Regions from separate parts of the Peribacillus sp. TH16 genome, predicted to be linked through region 1. Evidence: riboswitches for the same ligand, from Rfam matches in the RefSeq annotation. Region 1 holds a riboswitch; the other holds the start of a gene.
The links. Region 1 has a riboswitch for lysine ahead of JFV29_RS20630 (aspartate kinase). Riboswitches for the same ligand answer to the same signal wherever they lie in the genome.
Positions count from the first base shown of each region.

Region 2: linked by a shared signal. The riboswitch ahead of dapA (4-hydroxy-tetrahydrodipicolinate synthase) and the one ahead of JFV29_RS20630 (aspartate kinase) in region 1 are both predicted to bind lysine.

Region 1 covers NZ_JAEKEM010000009.1:1,358,143-1,366,237, reverse strand. The annotation lists gene JFV29_RS20655 (enoyl-CoA hydratase) at 1-698, shown strand, start outside; gene JFV29_RS20650 (electron transfer flavoprotein subunit beta/FixA family protein) at 839-1,612, shown strand; gene JFV29_RS20645 (electron transfer flavoprotein subunit alpha/FixB family protein) at 1,684-2,661, shown strand; gene trxA (thioredoxin) at 2,903-3,223, shown strand; gene uvrC (excinuclease ABC subunit UvrC) at 3,327-5,099, shown strand; lysine riboswitch at 5,161-5,337, shown strand; gene JFV29_RS20630 (aspartate kinase) at 5,428-6,660, shown strand; gene JFV29_RS20625 (YslB family protein) at 6,723-7,181, opposite strand; gene JFV29_RS20620 (succinate dehydrogenase cytochrome b558 subunit) at 7,563-8,095, shown strand, end outside.
Region 2 covers NZ_JAEKEM010000003.1:359,046-367,140, reverse strand. The annotation lists gene JFV29_RS31060 (hypothetical protein) at 1-60, shown strand, start outside; gene JFV29_RS13050 (VOC family protein) at 355-744, opposite strand; gene dapA (4-hydroxy-tetrahydrodipicolinate synthase) at 1,135-2,019, opposite strand; lysine riboswitch at 2,158-2,336, opposite strand; gene JFV29_RS13040 (NUDIX hydrolase) at 2,955-3,365, shown strand; gene JFV29_RS13035 (hypothetical protein) at 3,422-3,664, shown strand; gene JFV29_RS13030 (hypothetical protein) at 3,850-4,092, opposite strand; gene JFV29_RS13025 (Rieske 2Fe-2S domain-containing protein) at 4,356-5,636, shown strand; gene JFV29_RS13020 (MFS transporter) at 6,131-7,375, shown strand; gene JFV29_RS13015 (zinc-dependent alcohol dehydrogenase) at 7,700-8,095, shown strand, end outside.

The DNA of each region.
Region 1 (8,095 bases):
CTTCGATAATCATTAGAGAGCTGTCACAAGCCTTCGATCAAATTGCGGAGAACGAGAACGTACGGGTTGTCCTTCTTCATGGAGAAGGTAGGTTTTTCTCTGCTGGAGCAGACATTAAAGAGTTTACAGAGGTAGAAAACGGTAAAGCTTTCGAGAAACTGACCAAAAATGGTCAATCTGTATTTGAAAAAATTGAATCTTTTCCAAAACCGGTTATTGCAGCTATTCATGGAGCAGCGCTTGGCGGGGGATTGGAACTGGCTATGGCCTGTCACATCCGTTTAGTAACAGAAAGAGCAAAACTAGGTTTGCCTGAGCTACAGCTTGGATTAATTCCTGGATTTGCAGGCACACAACGGTTACCTCGTTATGTCGGTACGGCAATGGCCGCTGAAATGCTATTTACAAGTGAGCCAATTACAGGATTAAAAGCTGTGCAATGTGGATTAGCTAATCATGCCTTCACAGATGAAGAACTTATTCCGAAGGCGAAGGAATTAGCCTTTAAAATCGCAAAGAAAAGCCCTCTTGCATTAAAGTCGACTATTGAACTATTAAATTATACTAAGCATGATTCCTACTATAAAGGTGTAGAAAGAGAAGCTGTCCTATTCTGCCAAGCCTTCGATACTGCTGATGCAAAAGAAGGAATTGGTGCTTTTATCGAAAAAAGAGAAGCAATATTTAAAGGGAAATAGTAGTGTTTCATGTCAAAACTAGTGAATTAATAACTTATTTTTATACATTATGCAGGATTTTGATGAAATCTGAAGAATACAAGTAGTATGTTTAAAAAATTCATAATCTTCAAAACTCAAATTATTCGGGAGGTATTATCGTGAACATTTATGTGCTGCTGAAAAGAACATTTGATACAGAAGAAAAAATTACACTTTCTAACGGGAAAATTAATGAGGATGGAGCAGAATTCATCATTAACCCATACGATGAGTATGCTGTAGAAGAAGCAATCCAAGTTCGTGATGCACAAGGTGGAGAAGTAACGGTTATTTCCGTTGGAACTGAAGAAGCTGAAAAGCAATTGCGCACTGCGCTTGCTATGGGTGCTGACAAAGCCGTATTAATAAATATTGAAGACGACATAGAAAATGGCGATCAATTCACGACTGCCAAAATTATTGGTGAATACTTAAAAGGTAAAAATGCTGATTTAATCATTGCTGGAAACGTAGCAATCGACGGAGGCTCCGGCCAAGTAGGTCCGCGCGTTGCTGAGATTTTGGGAATTCCATATATTACAACAATCACTAAATTGGACATCGCTGCTGGAAATGTAAGCGTTATCCGTGACGTTGAAGGAGATTCTGAAACAATCGAAGCCTCTCTTCCATTGCTAGTAACAGCTCAACAAGGATTAAACGAACCACGTTATCCTTCTTTGCCAGGAATCATGAAAGCGAAGAAAAAACCACTTGAAGAATTAGAATTGGACGACTTGGATTTGGAAGAAGAAGATGTTGAAGCAAAAACAAAAACAATTGAAATCTACCTTCCTGCTAAAAAAGAGGCTGGAAAAGTGCTGAACGGCGAGATTAGCGATCAAGTTAGCGAACTTGTTCAATTATTACGCAGTGAAGCAAAAGTAATTTAATAGAAGCGGTTCTTTTCAAAATATACTACACACAACAAAAAGATAAAATAGAGCACAGGAGGTTTTTATAAATGGCTAGAAAGTTTCTTGTATTGGGCGAAGTTCGCGACGGTTCACTAAGAAATGTATCATTTGAAGCAATCGGTGCGGCTAAACTTGCAGCAGATGGCGGAGAAATCGTAGGTGTTTTAGTTGGTGACAGTGTTCAAAATTTTGGGAATGAATTGATCCAGTATGGTGCAGACCGAGTTGTAGCAGTTGAAAATGATCAATTAAAACAATATACATCAGATGGTTATGCGCAAAGCTTGCTTGCTGTCATAGAGCAGGAAAAACCAGAAGGCATTTTCTTCGGTCATACTGCACTAGGAAAAGATCTAGCGCCAAAACTAGCTGGCAAGCTTGAATCGGGTTTAATCTCCGATGTTACTTCTATTGAAGAAGAAGGCGGAAACATCGTTTTCACTCGCCCGATTTATTCTGGTAAAGCATTTGAAAAGAAAATTGTCACAGCTGGAATTGTGTTTGCAACTGTTCGTCCAAACAATATTGAACCATTGCCGAAAGATGAGTCCCGTTCTGGTGATGTTTCTACATTAAGTGTAGATATTAAAGACTTGCGTACGATTATTAAAGATGTTGTGAGAAAAGCAAGTGAAGGGGTCGACCTTTCAGAAGCAAAAGTAGTCATTGCCGGAGGACGTGGCGTAAAAAGTGAAGACGGTTTTGAACCATTAAAGGAACTTGCTCAAGTTCTTGGCGGTGCAGTCGGTGCTTCTCGTGGTGCATGTGATGCAGACTATTGCGATTACTCTTTGCAAATCGGCCAAACGGGTAAAGTTGTTACTCCAGACCTATATATTGCCTGCGGAATTTCTGGAGCTATTCAGCATTTAGCTGGTATGTCCAACTCTAAAGTTATCGTTGCCATCAATAAAGATCCAGAAGCTAACATTTTTAACGTAGCTGATTATGGAATTGTCGGTGATCTTTTTGAAGTCATTCCATTACTAACAGAAGAATTCAAAAAGTTAAAAGTGAACGCGTAATAGAAAGCATTTAAAGTATAAACAATATAGGTAAGGAACAAGGCATTTGACAGTTAACTGATAAATGCCTTTTTTTTTTGTGTGTTGTATTTTTAATTAATAATTAAGCTATCAGGAAGAGGTAAGAAACCTGTATATTTACTCTGTTTTTGGACATCCTACCACTGAAGCAAAATATTAGCATCGATTCTAGTAACAATGGTATACTGTCTTTAGTTATTTGAGTAAATTTGAGGAGGATATATATATGGCTATTGTAAATGCAACTGACCAAACTTTCACAACTGATACTAGCGAAGGTGTCGTTCTTGTAGACTTCTGGGCTCCATGGTGTGGACCTTGTAAAATGATTGCTCCTGTTCTTCAAGAGCTTGATACTGAAATTGGCGACACAGCTAAAATCGTAAAAGTGGATGTAGACGAAAACCAAGAAACAGCTGGAAAATTCGGCGTAATGAGCATTCCGACATTAATCGTCCTAAAAGACGGTGAAGTAGTAGATAAAGTTGTTGGTTTCCAACCTAAAGAAGCTCTTGCTGAACTTATTGCAAAACACGCTTAATATTAAGTTAGCTAAAAAAAGCTTCAAGTCTGCGGACTTGAAGCTTTTTTCGCTATCTTGATATATAATTAATTGTAAAAAGGGAGAACAGGAGGCTGAATGTATGAACCAACAAATAAAGAATAAACTTGCCCTTCTTCCCGATCAACCAGGTTGTTATTTAATGAAGGATCGTCAGGGAACGATCATTTATGTAGGAAAAGCGAAAGTATTAAAAAACCGTGTGCGCTCTTATTTCACCGGTTCCCATGATGGGAAAACGTTACGACTCGTTAATGAGATAGACGATTTTGAATACATCGTTACCTCGTCAAATATTGAGGCTCTCATTTTAGAGTTAAACTTAATCAAAAAACATGATCCAAAATATAATATCATGCTGAAGGATGACAAGACGTATCCATTCATCAAGTTGACTGCTGAACGGCATCCGCGTCTAATCATTACGAGAAAAGTCAAAAAAGATAAAGGTAAATATTTCGGTCCGTATCCGAATGCCTTTGCGGCCAATGAAACGAAAAAATTACTCGACCGCATCTATCCTCTTAGAAAATGCAATACCCTACCGGATCGCGTTTGTCTCTATTACCACCTCGGGCAGTGCCTGGCTCCATGTGTGTATGATGTAGAGGAACAGGAATATAAAAAAATGGTGGATGATATCAACCGATTTTTAAACGGCGGCCATACTGAGATAAAAAAAGAACTGACAGAAAAAATGTTAGAGGCATCAGAAGAGCTTGATTTCGAAAGGGCAAAGGAGTTCCGTGACAAAATTGCCCACATCGATATCACGATGGAGAAGCAAAAAATGATGACGACTGATTTTATCGACCGTGATGTATTTGGCTATGCCTATGATAAAGGCTGGATGTGTGTTCAGGTATTTTTTGTGCGACAAGGGAAATTGATAGAAAGGGATGTTTCCCTGTTTCCAGTGTATGATGAACCGGATCAGGAACTTCTTACATTCCTAGGTCAGTTTTACGAGATTACCAATCACTTTAAACCAAAGGAAATTTTGCTGCCAGAGTCAGTAGATGCGGAAATGGCTGAAGGGCTGCTTGGCGTGAAGACGATTCATCCAAAACGGGGATCGAAAAAGGATATGCTTAAATTGGCGAATAAAAATGCTGCCATAGCCCTTCAGGAAAAGTTTTCTTTGATTGAACGGGATGAAGCAAGAACGATCAATGCGGTGGAAAATCTTGGGGTGCAATTAGGCATCTATACCCCGCATCGGATCGAGGCTTTTGATAACTCGAACATTCAGGGCAGTGATCCGGTTTCCGCTTTAGTTGTGTTTATTGACGGTAAGCCGGAAAAAAGAGAGTATCGCAAATATAAAATCAAAACTGTCCAGGGACCCGATGACTATGAATCGATGCGTGAAGTTGTACGCAGAAGATATTCACGAGTTTTAAAAGAAGGGCTGCCACTTCCGGATTTAATCATTATTGATGGTGGAAAGGGTCATGTGGAGGCTGTTCGAGATATTTTAGAAAATGAACTGGGTCTTGATATTCCGCTTTCTGGTCTCATTAAGGATGAAAAGCACAGAACATCGCAATTGATGATTGGCAATCCGCTGGAACTGGTACCGCTTGATTCGCGTAGCCAGGAATTTTATCTGTTGCAAAGAATTCAGGACGAAGTGCATCGGTTTGCGATTACGTTTCATCGCCAGCTACGCGGGAAAAATGCGGTTCACTCGCAGCTTGATGATATACCTGGAGTCGGAGAAAAACGAAGAAAGCAATTGTTAAGGCATTTTGGTTCATTGAAAAAAATTAAAGAGGCATCGGTAGAACAAATTATAGAGGCAGGCATGCCAAAAGGAGTAGCTGAAGGAATCGTTAGAAAATTGCAAGAATAATCTTGCTACCTACATTTCTCTATGCTATGATAAGAAGGAATTTTCAACTAGACAACTTAAAAGTGCTGATAGAGGTGCGGAATTCAAGAGTAAAAACCTGGAGAAGTATGAGCTTCGATGAAAGGTTTTGAAAGGGGATAACGCCGAAGGAGGACAAGACTCATGCCTTGTTTTTCTGGTCTGACATTTAATAAATGGCGGATTGTCAGGGGGTATACCCTGGAGAGCTATCTCACTGTGTTTACTGTATTAAATACGTGATCACAGCAATGAGATATTTCTCATTGCTTTTTTTATTGCCTAAAAAAGATAAAGAGGGTGCATTAGGATGGCATTAATCGTTCAAAAATTTGGCGGGACATCCGTCGGTAGTGTCGAGAAAATCAAAAATGTTGCCAATCGAGTAATCGAGGAAGCAGAGAATGGGAATGAGGTAGTTGTCGTTGTTTCAGCTATGGGGAAAACAACAGATGAATTAGTTTACATGGCTCAAGATATTTCCAAAAATCCAAGCAAGAGGGAAATGGATATGTTATTGACGACTGGAGAGCAGGTCACGATTTCCCTGTTAACGATGGCTTTAATTGAAGCGGGGCGTGAAGCTATTTCTTTCACCGGCTGGCAGGCTGGCATGCAAACAGAATCCGTTCATGGGAATGCCCGGATTTTAAACATTGATGCTTCGAGAATTCAAGCTCAGCTTCAGGCAAAGAAAATTGTGGTCGTTGCAGGTTTCCAAGGGAATGATGCAAATGGAGAAATCACGACACTAGGGCGGGGCGGGTCTGATACGACTGCAGTGGCTATTGCTGCAGCATTAAATGCGGACCGATGTGATATTTATACCGATGTAACGGGTGTATTTACAACAGACCCACGTTACATAAAAGATGCTCGAAAACTGCAATCTATTTCTTACGATGAAATGCTAGAACTTGCCAATCTAGGGGCGGGTGTCCTTCATCCAAGAGCTGTTGAGTATGCGAAAAACCACCAGATTCCGCTTGAAGTCCGTTCGAGTATGGAGAAAGAAGCAGGAACTACCATTGAGGAGGAAGCAACTATGGAAGAAAATTTAATTGTACGCGGTATTGCTTTTGAAGACAGTATTACAAGGGTCACAGTGAATGGTTTGCCCCGATCACTAGGATCATTATCCACAATTTTCATGACACTTGCAAAAAACCGAATAAACGTTGACATTATTATCCAAAGCATGACAGCAGAGGATACAACAAACCTTTCTTTCTCCATAAAAAGTGAAGATACGGAAGCTGTTTTAAACGTGCTAGAAAAAAATAAAGACCAATTGGCATTCGATAGAATAGAAACGGAGGGCGGATTGGCCAAAGTGTCTATCGTCGGTTCAGGAATGGTATCTAATCCGGGAGTGGCTGCCGAAATGTTTGAAGTGATGGCTAACACAGGTATTCAAGTGAAAATGGTCAGCACATCTGAAATTAAAGTCTCAACTGTCGTCAATGAAAAGGAAATGGTGAAGGCAGTCGAAGCACTTCATGAAGCGTTTAAATTAGGACAGCATGCAAAAGTGCTTGTTTGATTGCTTGGAGTCTAATGAAAAACAGACTTCCGATAAAAAGGGTAAGTCTGTTTTTAGGCTCATTAGATTGGGTCTCTAGGATCCCATTGAATGGTAAATGTCACTTTTTTTGCACGGCGTTTGATTTCTTCTGTCGATTCACTTAAGAATTTTTTCTGCAGTGTAAACTGCTCGGCAAGGAAACCGGCTTCAAGTTGGAAGTGACAGTCAGGATGAAGATCTAAGCGACGGCTGATTATTTCACCTGTTAAGGATAATTCCATCTCGGTTTTCGAAAACTTTATGATTTCAAGATGGCCCCAGCCTGCATTTTGGAAAAATGCAACAACTTCCTGTTCGCCATTCAGTGGGAATTTTCTCGCTAATTGTTTACCTGCCCAATAGAGAATTTGATTAGAATCTTTTCCGAGAATATCGTTCAATAAAACTTCTCGGATTAATTCGTAGCCGAAAGCTGGAACATGAGATTCTTCTGTTTGAATTTCTTCTTCTTCTATCGCTGCAGCAATATTTTTTTTCATAGTTTATCGCCTCTTTCTGTAAATCTATTATAAACGTTTTTCTTTTGCAAATTATACTGTTTTTTTATTATTTCAATCGTAATTGGGAAAAAATGAGAAATTATTCCGGGATATTAATAGATTAATTACTAATTTCTCCAAGTTATAATCTTGACAATTAAAAATTATACAATTTTAACCAATAAAATCTATTCTGAAAAAGAGAATTCTTGTATCCGTTTTCTTGACGCACATAGAAGTCAGGAGTAAAATGGACATGTCACATAATTGTAAGAAAGTATAGGGATGTTTCAAACTCTATACTTTATTTTCACGCGGAGATAAAAGGTAGCCACCAGTTTATCTTTGCATGATTTTTCACAAATTAAGGGGGGGCACTTAGTGGCAAAAAATCGTGAGTTTGGGAATCGTAAACTTCATTCACTACTTGGAGTTATTCCGATCGGGCTGTTTTTGTTGGAGCATTTAGTTACCAACTATATGGCAACAAAGGGACCGGAATCATTTAATTCAGCAGCACATTTCTTAGAAAGCATACCGTTTCGTTATTTCTTGGAAATCTTCATCATTTTCTTACCTTTGATTTATCATGCAGTTTACGGGATTTATATCGCGTTTACTGCTAAAAATAATTTGGGTAGATTTGGATTTTTCCGGAATTGGATGTTCTTTTTACAACGTCTAAGCGGAATCATTACGTTGATTTTCCTAGTTTGGCATGTTTGGTCAACTAGAATTCAAGCAGCATTAGGTGCAGAGGTTGACTTTGACATGATGGCAGAGATTTTCTCTAATCCATTTATGATTGCATTTTATTTAGTTGGGGTCATTTCGACAATTTTCCACTTCTCTAATGGATTATGGTCATTTGCAGTGAGCTGGGGTCTAACAGTTTCACCTAAATCGCAAAAAAT
Region 2 (8,095 bases), on a different contig from region 1:
AAAGGTGATACAGGAGAACTAAAAGAAATCATCCAAAAATCAGATGAACAAATAATGTAGACAAATAAACTTTCTGCGTCTATCAAATCGTAAAAGCCTTTCTCCTAAATGAGAAGGGCTAATCTGTTAATCTTCAAACAATTCATCCATCAAGTCATTGATTTCTTTTCTTACTTTTCAGTGCCTTCTTTGGATCTGGTAATCTTATCACCATCAATAATCAGTATATCCCCAACCTTCTATATATTTTCGGTTTATGAAATTTGTCTACTCCTTAGATGTGAAGGGCTTTTAATATAATAAGGGTCACAGAAATGATCAAACTTTACTTATTTCATCTCATATTAAGTATCTTTAATCTTTTGCTCGTTCTACCAATTGTAGCAATTCACCATTAGGTCCATTGAATAAAATCATACGTCCACATTCAAGTGTTGGTTGTGGTTGAGGGGATAAAAATTCAATTCCTTTATTCCGGTAATGGTTAATTGCTATATTAATATCTTCTACTGTAAAAGAAAGGTGGTTAACGATTCCACTTTTGTTATACTTACCAATAGGTTCAATGTCTTTGATTAGTTCAATTTCCATACTAGGCTGTTCTTCCAAGTACAAAAATGCCATCTCTCTTGTTTTTGAAGATCCTCGAAGGCGAACCTTAAACCCAAACATATCTGAGTAGTATTGAATAGTATGATCCATATTAGTAACAATAATAGCTATATGTTCCATTTTTTTTATCATTTGTATTCTTCCTTTCAACATAAATAATAAATTTAAATAAATATACACCAACTTAGTAAACATTTATTTTGGTTTATCAAAGAATTAATGCGTTTACTATTTTTATTTATCTATCTATCATCTGTAAAAAGATAAAAACGAAGTGAAAGAAAAGGTAATTATGGAACTTAAGACCCGTTAGTAAAAAAATTAAAGGTAAGGTTTTTTCAACCTTACCCCTTAAAGATTGTCTTCCTATGGTGCAATATCTTCTAGAACCTTTTCACTAGTTTCAATCATTCGATATGCTATAAACGTACGGATGGCAGCTACGCAAGCAAAAAGAACAAAGACAGAATTAAGACCTTTAGCGCCAGTCTCGCTGAATGAATCATTATTTTATTTATTCAACTAAACAGCTTCTACGTTACTAGGTTGTAGAGCTATTTGTAGTGCTATTTTTTCTTCATTGTTTAAAGGGACCAATGGTAAGCGGACACCTCCAACATTTAATCCTCGCATATTTAATGCCGATTTTACCGGTGATGGGTTTGATGCAGCAAATAATGCTTTCATAATTGGAAGAAGGTTACGATGTGTAGAAGCAGCACCATGGACATCACCATTTTTAAAGCTATTGATCATTTCTTGCATTTCATTACCAATGATGTGTGAAGAAACCGAAACAATGCCTGTTCCACCGATAGCTAAAACAGGTAATGTTAACCCATCATCGCCGCTGTACAACGTAAAATCACTAGAGGATTTGCTTATGATTTGTGCCATGGCATCTAAGTCACCACTTGCTTCTTTTACTGCGACAATATTGTTAATCTTTGAGAGACTAACAATCGTCTCTACTGACATGTTTACAACACTTCGTCCTGGAATATTATAAAGCATTACCGGTAATGATGTTGATTGGGCAATCGCATTAAAGTGCTGAAATAATCCTTCTTGAGACGGCTTGTTATAGTATGGGGTGACGAGCATAATTCCATCGACTCCTGCTGCCTCTGCTTGTCTTGTTAAGCTAATCGAAGCTTTCGTGTTATTTGAGCCAGTTCCAGCTATAACTGGAACTCTTCCATCGACAACTTCCCCAACAAATTTGAATAAATCTACTTTTTCTTCTGCTGTTAATGTAGGCGACTCTCCAGTTGTACCAGCTATAACTAATCCATCAGAACCATTAGCAATTAAATAATTTACTAAAGTTCTCGTAGCATTAAAATCAACCTCATTATTATGATTAAACGGGGTAACCATTGCGGTTAAAACTTGGCCAAAATTCATAACTTCACACCCTTTAGTATAATTTTTTAAAAAAATTCAGAGGTGGTCAGGGCCATTCAGGAGTAAACGCAAAAAAGCAACAACGAGGATTCGCTGCTGCAGTAGAAACAATATTTAATAAAAAAAAATCGTTTCGGCGCGTAAGATAGCCCTCCATATAGTTTCCTATATGACAGTTCTGTATTTATTCAATAGCAGAACCAGCTTCAAGAACATGAGATTCTTTCCGCTTCGGCAAATTCCCCTTTCCACAATAGTCATAGGATCTCATTCTCCTCAAAATGTGTACTAATGGTCTTTGCTCCTCTATCCTCACTTCAAAAAGTATGAAGTAAGAAAATATTTAATTGACTGTAATATAACAGGAAATCCTTTCTATTGCAAGGCCAATTTAGAAATATTTTTTTAAGAATACATGGATAATCGATGGAAATGGCTAAGGTATTGGGGTGGATTCATCTATTATGTAAACTCAACAGATTAATAGTTTTATAAAACAAACTGTTTGAAAAGTTTTTCACCCTTTTATAGTCAGTTTTTACAATTGATATATCTTATAGAAGGAATTAGTATTTATCTTATGAATACCAAGAATAATGATCAAGGAGGGGGCACAACATGACTAATACAAAACTAACAAAGGAAAGAAAAGATATGAAAATCCGTGAAGTTTGGGAAGCAAGAAAACGAATCGCTTCAATTGTAAGTAGAACTCCATTGATTCTTTAAGCTGTATTGTGTAATCGGGCAACTTTACCAAAGAGTAAACGCTATCCAAAATGAGATTGAACTGATTTATAATTTGTTTGAGTTAGTTGTCCAATGGATCACTAAAAGGTGTTCAATGACAATAAAGATAATTAATTACAAATAAAGATGTTTAATTTACAATAGACTTGTTTAACTCTTAACTAATAAGAAAAGGAGTATTGAATTTGAATCGTGTTGATGTTGTGTACACACTTTTGTTTAACGAGGATACCAATAAGATTTTAGTGGTACTAAATAAAAAAAATAACACTTGGTCCTTACCAGGAGGAGCAGTTGAAGCAAATGAGACTCTAAAAGAAGCAGCCATCAGAGAAGTTAAAGAAGAAACGGGCTATGATGTGCAGGTAAACGATATTATTGCATTAAATGAAGCATTTATAAATGAAGATCATGTATATTTTATTATGTTTGAAGGGCAAGTTCTAAAATCACCTGAACAAATTCCAAAGGAAAAAAACATTTTAAGAGTTGAATGGGTAAATTTAGAGGAAGCAGATAGACTAATGCCTTATTATCCAGAAGGAGTATCCAAACTAATTAGCAACTCCAGAGCAGGATATACATTCCAAAAATAATTAAAATACAATGGTATTAGGGCTAAATTGCTTGAGGGGTGTCTTGTCCGTCCGGAATGGGTTTTAAGACGGTAGACCTTCGCAATGCTTTGATAGGGGAAACGCCAGGCAGCGAAAAGATAAGTAAGGATGAGCCGGTGTTTCTGCTTAATCTCGATGAGCTGACGGAATTAAAAGCACCGTACATGGACGAAGAAAAGACGGAAACTTGCTTTCGAAATATAAGTCGGACGACTGGCGGAATCATTGTTTCCGAAATCCCAAGGCTTCCAAGTCGAACGAACCCCCCACAAAAGTAATGTTATCTTTATTATACAAAATAAGCTTATAGACTTCCCCTAAAAAGGGACTTTGTCTACAAGCTGAGAAGTGGATAACAAATCCACTTCTTTTATTTTTACAGATTTTTAATTTTGTATTCTTTTCCAATATTGTTGTTAGTGTTATTTATCTTCCATACTTTTAAACAGTTATTTTAAATTTATTACCATACTTGAGCTATTTGAGCCAATTCAGCTGCCTCCCAAACCGGTAATACGGTGAAGCCATCTTGTTTAGCCAACTCCCAATTTTCATCACCAATTCGGAGACCAATGACTACATCAATTCCGTGACTTCTAAGAAAATTCGCTCGTTGCTGTCCTCCATTATCTTGATATCCAAGAATTGCAACTGTTTTATTGCTATAACATTTTAAAATTAATTGTTCAAATTCTTTATCATTCATAATTTTAACCTTCTTTCCTAAAAACTATAAATATAAACTAGTAAATTAATATTCCCAATTTTCTTATTATTATATACGTGTAATTAACACCCGACAAATTGATGATTTTAATTGAGCCTATAAAAAAAACTAATATGGCCAGCCATGCTAATAAAGCTATTAATATTTTCTATGAGACAGATAAAAAGAATCAATTTGAAAACGCTTTAGTTATATCCGAAAATGAAAATAGAACATAAATGAAACCTAGGAGGGGAATTAATTTGTTATCTAGTAATGATAATTATTTATTGACAAGAACTGGTCCTGAAACACGTATGGGGGATATGCTTAGACAATACTGGATCCCAGCACTTTTAGCAGAGGAACTTCCTCATCCGGATTGTCCACCGGTACGAGTTAAGCTTTTAGGTGAGGAATTAATCGCATTTCGTGATACAAATGGAAAACTTGGAATAGTTGATGAATTCTGCCCACACCGTAAAGTGTCTCTCTTTTTCGGTCGGAATGAAGACTGTGGCGTTAGATGCGCATACCATGGGTGGAAATTCGACACTGAAGGCAATTGTGTAGATTTACCTTCTGAACCGCCAGAAAGTAAGTTTAAGGATAAAGTTAAAATTAAGTCATATCCTTGTGAGGAACGTGGTGGAGTTATTTGGACATATATGGGACCAACTGAATCTAAACCGGAATTACCAGAACAAGAATGGATGCTAGTTTCTGATAGTCAACGCCATCTATCTAGAAAAATACAAGAAAGTAATTTTTTTCAAGCTTTAGAAGGTGGAATTGATTCAAGTCACGTTTCAATTCTTCACTCCGGTTCAGTTGGAGGTTTAGGAGTTTCTAAAAACAGTAACAGCACATCACTCTTAGCGAAAGATACTGCGCCCCGCTTTGAAGTTGCAGATACCGATTATGGATTATTAATCGGTGCAAGAAGAGAGGCCGATGATGAAAACTTTTATTGGAGGATTACACAGTTTCTTATGCCTTTTTATTCCATGATACCTCCGTTTGCAGGGGCTCCACGAGGAGGGCATGCTTGGGTGCCTATTGATGATGAAAACTGTTGGGTATGGAGCTGGAGTTGGACACCAGATCGTGATCTGACAGAAGAGGAAATTAAACAGATGAAGTCTGGGGCCGGAATTCATCCAACACTGATACCAGGTACATTCCGTACAAAAGGAAATAAAGAAAATGATTTCCTTATCGATCGAGAAATGCAAAAAAGAGGCGAATCTTTTGCTGGTATATTTGGTGTAGGTATGGAGGATCATGCAGTTCAAGTAAGTGCGGGGCCAATTGTTGACCGATCACAAGAAAAGTTAGGAACAAGTGATACAGCTATTATAAAGGCTCGACAATGTTTGTTAAAAGCAGTAAGGGCTCTAGAAAACGGAGAAAAGTTACCGGCTTTGGATCCTAGTAGTCATAGAATTCGTTCTGCTTCTGTCTTACTTCCAAAGGGCGTTCCCTTTCAAGAAGGAGCAAAAGAGGCTTTAGAACTAAATGAAAAGGACTTCGAGGCTGTTTAATAGATGAAGTAAACAATCTATAATTACATTTCTAATTGATTTTAAAACTTTTAAACACCTCTGTAGTACATATGAATGTTAAGGCATTCAAATTACGCCTACGACACAGGGGATGATTTTGGTTTCAAGAACCACTCTTTAAAGATACCTAAAACACATTGGGGTATTAGAGGAAAATTGCGTCGTATTTAAACAGATAGTCCTAAAAAGGGTCTAGAGATGAAGAGAGAAGAATGCAAATGACTATTGAATTCGTTCTGCTTGTACCGGATTCACCCCGGGTGTGCTCATAAAATGAAATTGTTGTGAGAAACTTTTGTATAAGTCAATCTTATTCTATCAAAAAAATTAGTAACGAAAAATGTAAGCGCAATCTCTTACAATAATAATTATTAAAATGAAATTTGATTTTATGGAAAATAAAATTTCATAAAGTGTAGATTTTTATTAATTATTTTTTTATATATAAAAACTGATAGGGGGAATAAGAAAAGATGAATACGAAGGTGAAATCAGCTTTTGTCGCTCTATCGATTGCGTGGTTGGCATATTTACTTTCATATGTAAGTAGAATGTCGTGGTCTCCAATTATTCCGATAGCTTCAGGTGACTTGGGTATAAACGCTACTCAAGCTGGAAGCTACATGACAGCTTTCTATATTGGCTATGTTGTTACACAAATTCCTGGTGGTTTTTTAATTGACCGATATGGTTATCGAAAAGTTTTACTAGGTTGCTTTTCGATAATTGGTTTGTTTACATTTCTAACAGGAGTTGCACCTAGTTTCGAAATAGGAATTGCAACTAGGGTTATTGCAGGAATTGGTTCTGGGGCTATTTTTTCTGCTGGTCTTGTAGTAATAAATGATTGGTTTCCTGAAAATAGACGTGGACTTGCTAATGGAATATTTATGACAGCTACTTCTTTAGCTGTTTCATTGGTAAACTTGTATGTTCCTACAATGGCAAATGGATTTGGTTGGAGATCTGCATTTTATGTTTCAGGTATCCTTCCTTTGATAGGACTAGTTATCGCATTCTTTTTTCTTAAGGAACGCACTCCTATTTCTCAAAATTTAAAAGGAGGTAATAGGGATAAAGTATCTGGTCGTGATATTTTGTCTCTATTTAAAAATAAGAATCTAATGTTAACAGGCATAGCAGGTTTTGGTGGGCAGTGGGCTACTATGGCAACGGCAACATGGGCCAATTCGTATTTAAATAAGTCTCTGCATCTTTCTCTTGTCCAAGCTGGTCTATTTATGTCTATCTTTGGATTTGCAGCTTTACTATCTAAACCAGTTACAGGAATTTTGTCAGACTATTATGATCGTAAAGCTCTAACATTTTGGATCCTTATATTATTAGGACCGGTGTTATTATGGTTTGGTCATAATAAAAATCTTCCGTTGTTATATTTGCTAATTCCAGCGATGGGGATTTTAGGCTATGCATTTTACCCTGTTTTGAATACTGTAATTGGTCATTCGGTAGAAAAAAGACTATTGGGAACAGCATCGGGCTTAGTAAATGCAATGTGGCAATTAGGTGCTATGCTGTCGCCATTAGCTGTTGGTGCTGTAATTGATGCGACGGGTAATTACTTTTATTGTTTTGCTACAATGGCTATTGGGCCATTTTTAGGAGCATTGATATTCTTGTTTATTAAACTGGAAAAAAAGGCATCTAAGATTAAGCAAAATAGTATAGAAGAAGTTCAATTGATGAATGTTCGCTGAACCTATTAATATTAAATAAAAAAATTAGGTTTAAGACCTAAAAGTGTTATTAATATAGACCCAATGAATAAGTTTTACTATTTTCTAAAGTTTAGGTTTGTGTTATGTCGAATAAGGATAAACGATCTGGCCCTGTTATTGGGTTGTTGTGCCCTGATAAAGCCTTGAGTATCTAAATATGTAAATATTGGTAGGTTAATTGAGGTTGGTCATATATATGTTTATTGACAATGAAATCAAGTATAGCAGTTTAGTTACTTTACTCCACATCTCTGTAGAGTGAAGTAAGAAGTGGCAACCATTACTTTTATTGAGGTGGACTTTATGGAAAAAAAAGTATTAGCAGCGGTAGCAACCGATACAAAACATACAGAAATCCAAGAAATTCTTTTACCGGATATCGAGATAGATACAGGTATTTTAAAGGTGGAGATTGTTGGTGTCTGTGGAACCGATGTTTCTTATTACAATAATTTAAAAGAACCAATGATTTTAGGTCATCATGTAGTGGGTCATATACACAGAATTGGTGATTTGGCCTCTAAACGCTGGGGAGTTAAAGAAGGCGATCGTATTGTCATGGAAGAGTATATCCCTTGTGGTCAGTGTGAGCTATGTCGGACAGGTTTATATCGCTTATGTTCCAACACGAATCCAAGAGTTAATGGAATAAGGTATGGTGCTACTCCAATTGCTATTGAACCATCGCTTTATGGTGGT